One region of the Synechococcus sp. MIT S1220 genome, then DNA from elsewhere that is predicted to be linked to it. Evidence: predicted binding sites of a transcription regulator. Region 1 holds the regulator's gene; the other holds the start of a gene.
What was found. The regulator NtcA, encoded in region 1, controls nitrogen genes in cyanobacteria. The targets are predictions, from matches to a motif close to GTANCNNNNGNTAC.
Positions count from the first base shown of each region.

Region 2: SIB64_RS11905 (MSMEG_0569 family flavin-dependent oxidoreductase) is a predicted target of NtcA. The motif match lies at 2,231-2,244, and genes of this name have one in related genera.

Region 1 covers NZ_CP138939.1:871,906-876,839, reverse strand. The annotation lists gene rph (ribonuclease PH) at 38-781, shown strand; gene ntcA (global nitrogen regulator NtcA) at 852-1,571, shown strand; gene SIB64_RS04040 (DUF3084 domain-containing protein) at 1,599-2,792, shown strand; gene SIB64_RS04035 (resolvase) at 2,789-3,229, shown strand; gene SIB64_RS04030 (DUF3146 family protein) at 3,207-3,464, opposite strand; gene pth (aminoacyl-tRNA hydrolase) at 3,461-4,081, opposite strand; gene SIB64_RS04020 (TatA/E family twin arginine-targeting protein translocase) at 4,094-4,327, opposite strand; gene psbH (photosystem II reaction center phosphoprotein PsbH) at 4,337-4,537, opposite strand; gene psbN (photosystem II reaction center protein PsbN) at 4,622-4,762, shown strand; gene SIB64_RS04005 (alpha-mannosidase) at 4,750-4,934, opposite strand, start outside.
Region 2 covers NZ_CP138939.1:2,378,737-2,383,670, forward strand. The annotation lists gene SIB64_RS11900 (hemagglutinin) at 1-439, opposite strand, end outside; gene SIB64_RS11905 (MSMEG_0569 family flavin-dependent oxidoreductase) at 874-2,178, opposite strand; gene SIB64_RS11910 (MSMEG_0572/Sll0783 family nitrogen starvation response protein) at 2,351-2,833, shown strand; gene SIB64_RS11915 (Nit6803 family nitrilase) at 2,853-3,857, shown strand; gene SIB64_RS11920 (MSMEG_0568 family radical SAM protein) at 3,850-4,934, shown strand, end outside.

The DNA of each region.
Region 1 (4,934 bases):
CCTGCCAGGCTCTGGTTCTGTCGACTCCTGCTTTTCGATGGGCGAGAACAGACCGAGCCGCTCTGATGGCCGTGGTGCCAAAGACCTGCGCCGTTTCGAGATCAACTGGAATCCGATGGGTTTTGCCCTCAGTTCCCTGATCGTGCGCACCGGTCGAACTGCCGTGCTCTGCAGCGTGTGCCTCGACGAGAGCGTTCCACGCTGGCGTCAGGGGGAGGGTCTCGGCTGGGTGTCCGCCGAATACCGCTTGCTACCCGGCTCCACCCCGCAACGGCAAAGGAGGGAACTCCTGAAGTTGTCGGGCCGCACCCAGGAAATACAGCGGTTGATTGGTCGCAGCCTGAGGGCGGTGCTGGACATGGAAGCGCTGGGGGAACGGACGCTCTTGATCGATTGCGATGTGATCCAGGCGGATGCCGGCACGCGCACTGCGTCGATCACAGGCGCCTGGCTGGCGGTGCGGCAGGCAACACAACTTTTGATGGCACAGGGTCTGATCGATCGTGATCCGATCCGTCAGCAACTGGCCGCTGTGTCCGTAGGACTGATCGACGGATGCCCCTTACTCGACCTGGATTACAGCGAAGACAGTCATGCGGAGGTTGATCTCAATGTGGTGATGGCGGCCGATGGGCAGTTACTGGAAATCCAAGGCACAGCGGAGGGAGCACCGTTCAACCGCCAACAACTCAATCAATTGCTGGACCTTGCTGAACCCGGAATCAACACGCTCATGGTGGGCCAAAGGCAGGCGCTGGCGGACCTGCATGGGAATCAGTAATAACTGTTACAGGATGAACCTTCGCCGATCTTTACCTTTCGAATAGTTCACTGGACCCAGCGTCTAAACCATGAGCGCAGTTAGCAGTGGTTTCAGTCGCTATTCCCCTCAGGTTCCGGCGGCCACATCAACTTCGGAGAACGCCAGTCGGTCGCTGCTTGAGGTCATCCGGGATCTCGATGGAGCCAGCACCGAGCTGGTGGAACGCAACAAGACAATCTTCTTCCCTGGCGATCCTGCCGAGCGGGTTTATCTAATCCGTCGCGGTGCCGTTCGGTTATCAAGGGTCTACGAATCCGGGGAAGAGATCACGGTGGCTCTTCTGCGTGAGAACAGCTTGTTCGGCGTTCTGTCTCTCCTGACAGGCCACCGTTCCGATCGCTTTTATCACGCTGTTGCCTTCACCCGCGTGGAAATGGTGACTGCCCCAGCAGCTTCGGTGCGCGCGGCGATCGAGGCGGATACAGGAGTTGGATTGCGTTTGCTTCAGGGCCTGTCCAGCCGGATCCTACAAACCGAAACCATGATCGAAACGCTCACCCATCGGGACATGTCCTCCCGTCTGGTGAGTTTCCTTCTTGTTCTTTGCAGGGACTTCGGGGTGCCCGACGACCTGGGCATCACCATTGATCTACGGCTGTCCCATCAGGCGATTGCTGAAGCGATCGGATCCACCCGCGTCACAATCACCCGTCTGCTGGGAGACTTGCGCCAATCAGGTCTTGTTCAGATTGATCGCAAGAAGATCACAGTCCTCGATCCGATCGCCCTGGCCAAGCGGTTCAGCTGAGTCTTCCGCTGTGCGGGAGCCGCTCCTGTGAGCGGTTGGCTGCTCATTGCAGCACTACTCATTCTGGGTGGTGTTCTCTCAACCTTGGGAGATCGGCTTGGAAGTCGTGTTGGCAAGGCACGCCTGAGTCTGTTCAACATGCGGCCACGTCGGACCGCTGTTCTGATCACGGTGCTCACCGGCAGCCTGATCAGTGCTCTCTCCCTCGGCCTTTTGCTGCTGGTGAGTCGTCAGCTGCGAGTCGGTCTATTTGAACTTGATGAACTGCAGCAACGGCTGACTGATAACCGCCAGGAACTGAGCAGCAGCCGAAAACAACTGGAGACGAGCCGTAATGCCCTCGCGGCAGCCGAGGCAGAACGTCTTAAGGCTCGCGCAGAAGTTCAGGAGGTGGAAACCAAGCTCACCGAATCGAAGGAACGGGCCGTCACGCTCCGCAAAGCGATAGCTCCCCTGCAGAAGGAACGGGTCCGACTGGAGGCCGAACAGAAACGCCTCAGTCGCGATATCCAAGCCCGCGATGCCGACATCCGTCGCACAGAGGCTGAGCTTGAACAGGTGCGTCAGCGAATTCGCGATGGTGAGAACGAGTTGAAGCAACTGGAGCGAAACCTGATTGCCCTGCGGCGGGGCGCCGTGGTGCTCCGCAGCGGTCAAACCCTCGCCAAGGCCACCGTTCGACTGGATGATCCAGGGCAGGCAAAAAGTGTGATCGACCGGCTCCTCCAGGAGGCCAATCTCACCGCTTACAGCCGTGTCAGACCCGGTGAAGCCCCTGACCGACAGATTCTTCTCCTGCCACGCAGCGACGTGGAACGCCTGAAGACAATGATCAGCAAGCCGGGAACATGGGTTGTCTCCATGCGTTCAGCCACCAACGTTCTGCGTGGGGAAAACGTGGTCTATGCCTTCCCTGAGGTTCGGCCGAACCGCACGGTCGCCCGCGAAGGAGATGTTCTCGCCACTGCAACGCTGGACGCGGATGCTCGCTCACCGGAAGCGATCCGAACACGACTCAATCTGTTGCTGGCATCCGCATTTGCAGAGATGCAGCGCCGGGGCTCGCTCACCGAAGGGCTTCAGTTCGATGCCAATGCAGTGGGGCAACTGGCGCAGTCCCTTGGCGAGGATCCGCGAGAAAGAGTCACCCTGCAGGTGATCGCCGCAAGGACCAGTGACAGCGCAGATCCAGTGTTTGTCGCGATTCGGGTGGCGCGATGACCCGCGTCGCTGGCCTGGACCCCGGCCGCAGCAAATGCGGTCTCGTTCTTGTGGATGTTGATGGTGCAACCGTACTCAGCGGGGCGGTGCTGCGCAGCGACTCCGTGCTTCCGACCCTGAAAACATGGCACGGACAGGCTCCGGTGCATCTGATCGTGATCGGAGATGGCACCGGAGCCAAGGGATGGGCGGAACGCCTGCAATCGCTTGCCACGATTCAGACAGTCAACGAACGGGGCACCACCCTGCGCGCCCGAGCGCGATTCTGGGAGCTCTGGCCCGCCAAGGATTGGCGGGCTTTGCTCCCCTTTGGCATGCGCGTTCCACCTGGCGAACTCGATGCCATCGCAGCTCTCTTGATGGTGGAAGAACACCTTGAAATCACCTGTCGATGGCCGATTCCCAGGCCATTGTTCAGAACCGAGCCCGCACCGTGAATACATAATCCCCACCTGGCTCCAACTTGTAATCCGCGCGCACGAGAAAACGACGCAGGGCATCTTGAATCAGAGCTCGGCCCAAAGAGGGTTCCACTGACAGTTCACCGCGGTCGAAACACCAGCAGAACTCCCAGTGAAATCCTCCTGCCGCCACTTCTCCCTCCAGCAATTTCTCCTGGAAACACTGGCGCAAGACGCGCAGATGAGCCGTGGTCGCCGGAAGAGCCGTCATCGGCTGTTCACCAGATCCTCCGGACGCAGACTGTTGATTCGGTTGCCGGCCCGTTCCAGACCCAGGCGTTGGATGCGCACAATGCCATCGATCACTTCATCCAAGACGGATGAAACGAGAGGTTGTTCCGCATTGTTGAAGCAGCCCAGAACATGAGAAACAGTGCGAGCTTTTCGTTCCGCAGGGTTATCGGCCGGAGCTCCGATCCCGATCCGCAGCCGAGGGAACATCTGCATGCCCAGATGCTGGATCGTGCTCCTTAAACCGTTGTGACCGCCGGCACTGCCCTGGGCGCGCAATCGCAGGCGCCCGAGGGGCAGATCCATGTCATCAACGAGGACAAGAAGCTGCTCCGGAGTGAAATCAAACCAATCAAGAGCAGCACGAATCGATCGCCCGCTGTCATTCATGAAGGTTTGAGGCATTAGCAGCCGCAGCCTCTGCTGACCAGCACCAATGTCAGCGACGAGCCCATGCAACTTGGACTGCTGACGAAAACTGACGTTCTCCCTGGCCGCCAAACGCTCTAGGGCCATGAATCCAATGTTGTGGCGGGTACCGGAATATTTGGATCCTGGGTTACCTAACCCAACCACCAGGCGAAGGGCCGTTTCCATAACGCACTGCGATCAGGAACTGGGTGGGAGGCTGTCCCCAGACCGCTCTTCGGAACCAGCAACCTCCTCTGGATCAGCCATCGCTTTGTTGATTTCTCGTTCGAACTCCTTTGAGGCCGATTGAAAACCTTTAAGAGTTTTGCCAAGCGTTCTGCCGAGTTCAGGCAAACGCTTCGGACCAAACACAAGAAGAGCAACGGCGCCGATCACCGCCATTTCGGGAAGACCGACGCCGAAAATGTTCATGGGATCAGATCAGCCCAAGCCATTCCAATTGACATTGATCCCTTCCAGGATCAATGACTTGTTGTACAGCTGAAGAATCACAAGGAGGAAGACCAGGAACAGCACCATGAAGATGCCCATCACCGGAGTGGTACCCCAGCCAGGCACCACCTTGCCGTACTCGGAGTTCAAAGGGCGGAGGAGATCTCCCAGACGGGTGCGTTGAGCCATGGCGACGCTCGGTCTCGGGTCGTGTGAAGTCTGGATACTGTAGGGGCCGGCTCCGGTTTGGGGTTGATCCTGTCGAGAGATGTGATGGAAAGTTCCTCACCAGCCATGTCCGTCGCCATTGGCGTGCTGACCGTTCTGCTTGGGCTCACTGGTTTTGGGGTGTATCAAGCCTTTGGCCCTCCATCGAAGGGCCTGGATGACCCATTTGATGATCACGAAGACTGACGCAGGATCAGCTCCGTCAGCTCTCCCGGCTGGATGGTGATCCGGTTTGATGCATTGGATGCCCCGGACGATCGCCGTCTGATCGTCCAGGTCATTCCCGGTTCCCATTCACAGCGGCTTGCTCCTGGGTTGAGGACCCGCAGGGCAACGCCGTCAGAATCGGGCAGCATCG
Region 2 (4,934 bases), 1.5 Mb from region 1:
GAAGGCTGCGGCGCACCCAACTCAAACAATGGTGATCGCCAAGGCAGACAGGAATAAATTCCGTAGCGTAATTGAATGCAGGATCTCTCAAGGACTGGTTGAGCACCAGGCTGCCAGCATCACCAGAGACTGACCGGTGATAGGTACCAACAGGAATTTGCAAAGCACCCATGGCACGAACAATATGAATCACATGGTGGGGCTGGGGCCAGGCTGGATTCAGAAGAGTGAAAATACGTTCGCCTTCAATGACAAGATTATGGTCCACTTGATGTTGGTGGACGTAATACTGCTCCGAGCCATCCAGATCTGGAGGAGAGATGGCAGCGCCATAGTGCGCAACAACATCCGTGCCATTGCTACCTGGAACGCCAGCATCAAAAAAGGTCACAGAAGGTGTTTCCCTGAAAACATGAATTGGTATGAAGTGAAGTCGCATGATTAACACTCCGGGGTGAACAGAACTGGCATCGCGTTGATTACAAAGGATCCGATTCAGGATCCGAACCATCTGCAATGAAAGGGCAAAGAATGGTTTAGACCCAATCTTCGCTGATCAAGAGTGGTGTGATCCATGCAAGATCAGATGGCAAAACGATGGTTTAAATCTCCGATCATTCATGGCAGCTCCGCCTATCAGACACTCACTATTGGCTGCTCAAGAGTAAAAGACAACCCGTATTAAGGCTGATTGCCATTTTTGCCAAGCCGCCCGACAGTAGTAATGAATTGCTGATTTTTCTTAGAAAAAAGCTGAACATATCGATTCAAGGCAAACAAGTTGAATTTAAAACAGTGAAATCGAAAAATGAACCTCAACGGAACCAAACAAGAGACAAAGGTCGATAGAGACCCAAACAGCTCAGGTTGGGTTTAACTGCCCAGAATCGCCGTACATTCCAAGCGTTCCTGACTGGCATCCCGTCGTTGCACCCGAAGACTGATCAGCTTGGCCAGGTAGTTGGCATCCTCTTGAATCCCACAGAATCGACCTGAACCCCAGGTATGCAACCAGGGCAGCCCTAAAAAGTAGAGCCCGGAACTGGTCGTGACGCCCCGCTCATGGGCGGGTTGTCCTGAACCATCGAAAACAGGCACATCAACCCAACTGAAGTCGCTGCGATAGCCCATGCACCAGATCACTGCAGCAAGGGGTGTATGCCTTAGATCCAAACCTGGGTCTGTTGCCGTGGATGGATGCCAACACGGTGAATAAACATCCTCCTCAGGGATGGATCGCTCGAAATCCTGCTGCTCAATCCACGAATCAATACTGCTACGAATCCTGCAATACACGGCATCAGCATGATCGAGATTTTCAGCCAGATCCATGGCGAAGCCAATGTGATCGGCTTCAATCGTGGAGAGACGACCATGCAGATTGAGGCCCTCGAGAGCGCGTCGGCGAAGGTCAATCTCACGACCACCATCCCTGCCAGTGAGGTAGTGATTGGTTTTGGCGCGAACAGAACGGGGGTCGCTGTGCTCACTGATTGGCATGGCGTAGTACCCCATACGATCGAGCCAATCAACAACGTCACGACCGCGATAACGCCTGGGAGAACGAGGTGCACTGCCGACACTCAAGTGCACCTCCCGGCCGGCAAGAAACAGGTCTTCTGCGATCTGACTTCCGGACTGACCACTACCAACAACAAGGACCGGACCCGAGGGCAGCGATTCAGGATTGCGGTAGTCGCAAGCATCGAGTTGCCGAACGGTAGTTGGTAGACGTTCAGCCAAAGGATGGCGCTTGGGGATGTGATAACCGCCTGTTGCCACAACCACGTGATCAGCGTTGATCACACCCTCGGTGGTGTGCAGGCGATAACGACCGCCGCTGTGCGTGAGTCGGCGAACAGCGATACCCTCACGGACATCGGCACCCACGTGTTGAGCGAAGCGCCTCAAAAAATCAACGATCGCCCTTTTGTCCATAAAGCCATCGGGGTCGTGACCGTCGTAGGGAAATCCCGGCAACCGGCATTGCCAATTCGGCGTGACCAGGCAAAACGAGTCCCAGCGTTGCTGATCCCATGCAAAACCAATCTTGTTTTTCTCCAAGACAAGGGGCCGAAGGCCTTGGCGATGTAATGCTTCGGCAACGGAAAGGCCAGCCTGGCCTGCGCCAATCACAACAACCGTCTTCAGCTTGCAGCTATCGGACGATTGAGTCATGAAAAGACATAAGATTAGATTTTAACTTTGCCCCATTCAACAGCCAAAAGATGTAGCAGTAAATACAATTTATCGACGGTCAATCCGCATGTGAAACGCAGCATTTTGTCGCATTAGAAACTTTTTTTGGCGCCGGGGCGAGTCAGCCTGAACTTACTTGGAGTTTTGTGACATGCCCTCCGTTGAGCGTCCTGCCAATCAACCGGGTGATTTTCTCGTTGACTACGAAGAAAAGGTTTTTCCTGATGTGAAGGCAGATCCCGGCGAAAAGGCCCTGGTCACTTTTCACACCGTGGCATTTGAAGGTTCGATCGGGCTGGTCAACCTGTTGCAAGCCAGCCGATTAATTACCAAGGGATTTGAAACGTCAGTTCTGCTCTACGGTCCTGGTGTGACCTTGGGAGTTCAAAGAGGATTCCCGAAGCTCGGTGATGCCGCCTTTGACGGACATCTCAATTTCAATGCACGCCTTCAAAAATTTATGGATCAGGGGGGGAAAGTTTATGCGTGCCGTTTTGCTCTACAGGCGCTTTACGGCCATGGGGAAGGTGCATTGATGCCTGGGATTACTCCTGTTAATCCATTGGATGTTCTGGATATCGTCCTGATGCACCGGAAGGAAGGTGCCTTCATTCTTGACACGTGGACTCTCTGATTCAAAACAGTTTGCATTCATGGTTTCCCCATTGAAAGTTGCTGCAGCCCAGATCCGTCCAGTGTTATTCAACCTGGATGGATCTCTACAAAGAGTTCTGGATGCCATGGCCGAAGCTGCGGCTCAGGGTGTTCAACTGATTGTCTTTCCAGAAACATTTCTCCCGTATTACCCCTATTTCTCATTCGTTGAACCTCCTGTTCGCATGGGGAAAGCACATTTGGCGCTGTACGAGCAAGCGGTTGTTGTTCCTGGGCCAATAACTGATGCAGTGTCGAGTGCTGCCCAGCAACACGGCATGCAGGTGTTACTGGGAGTGAACGAACGGGACGGGGGCACTCTCTACAACACGCAACTGCTGTTCAACAGTTGTGGTGAGCTTGTGTTGAAGCGGCGCAAAATCACACCCACGTATCACGAGCGAATGGTGTGGGGCCAAGGCGATGGCTCCGGTTTGAAGGTGGTGCCGACCGCGATTGGACGCATTGGAGCCTTGGCTTGCTGGGAGCACTACAACCCCCTAGCTCGCTACGCCCTGATGGCTCAGGGAGAAGAACTGCATTGTGCGCAGTTTCCTGGTTCGCTGGTCGGTCCGATTTTCAGCGAACAAACGGCCGTCACCATGCGCCACCACGCTTTAGAGGCCGGTTGTTTCGTGATCTGTTCCTCCGGCTGGCTGGATCCCAGTGACCACACCCTAATCACATCAGACGAATCTCTTCACAGAGCCTTCCGCGGGGGATGTCACACGGCAGTGATCAGTCCGGAGGGTCGATACCTGGCCGGTCCGCTACCCGATGGAGAAGGCTTAGCCGTCGCCGAGCTTGATCTCTCCTTAATCACCAAGCGCAAACGGATGATGGACAGTGTTGGGCATTACAGCCGCCCGGAGCTTTTGTCGTTGCAGATCAACAACGCAGAAAACTCGCCGATGCAAACCATGACGGCTCCATCGACAAGACGTATTGATCCAGGCCCGATTACATCGGCGACACCCCAGCACGAGGACATGAACCATGTCTGAACTGGGGCGACTGGTAACCGAACTGCAGGTCAAAGGGGTGCAGACAGAATCGGTTGAGGGGAACCGTGGTCGTCGCGGTGGAGCAGGCCCTTCAGACCACAGGGCGCTCACCCTCGATGGAACCACGGTGATGGTACCGGTGTACAACGCCTCCGCATCGACCTCTCAATACAGATTGAATGCCTCCTCCCAGGGAGGTGTGGAGCTTGAAGGACCGCAGGCTGGCATCACTGATCAGATCTCCACAACACAACAGCCGGCGTTCTATGAGCTCTCAACGGCGGATGGAATTCCTTACCGATCGATTGCGTTGTTGCACGGTCGGGATGTGCTGGCAACAACGTTGCTGCAGACCTGCATTCGCTTCCGAGACCGCAGTCAGTCATGCCAATTCTGCGCCATTGAACAATCGTTGGAGGATGCCCGCACCGTTGTGCGGAAAAGCCCGGAACACGTTGCTGAAGTAGCCGAGGCTGCGGTACGTCTCGACGGTGTGCGCCAACTGGTGATGACGACCGGCACGCCCAACAGCGACGACAGGGGCGCACGGATGATGGCTGAGACGGCTACCGCCGTAAAACAACGGGTGAATCTTCCGATCCAGGGTCAGTGCGAACCCCCGGATGATCCGCTCTGGTACGACCGCATGAAACAGGCGGGAATCGACAGCCTTGGCATGCACCTCGAGGTGGTGGAACCGGATGTGCGTCGCCGCATTCTTCCAGGAAAGTCGGAACTCACTCTGGAGCGCTACTACAACGCCTTTGCTGATGCGGTGAAGGTGTTCGGACGAGGGCAGGTGTCGACCTATCTGCTCGCCGGATTGGGGGATAGTCATGACGCTCTGCTTGCATGCTCAAGTCGGCTCGTTGAGATCGGGGTTTATCCCTTCGTGGTGCCATTTGTTCCCATCTCTGGAACGCCACTCGAACATCACCCCGCACCGAGCACAGACTTCATGATCAACGTCTACCAAGGCGTCGCCAAAATCCTGCGAGACGGAAATCTGAGATCTGATCAAATGCAAGCCGGTTGTGCGAAATGCGGTGCATGTTCGGCTCTATCGCTGTTTGAAGA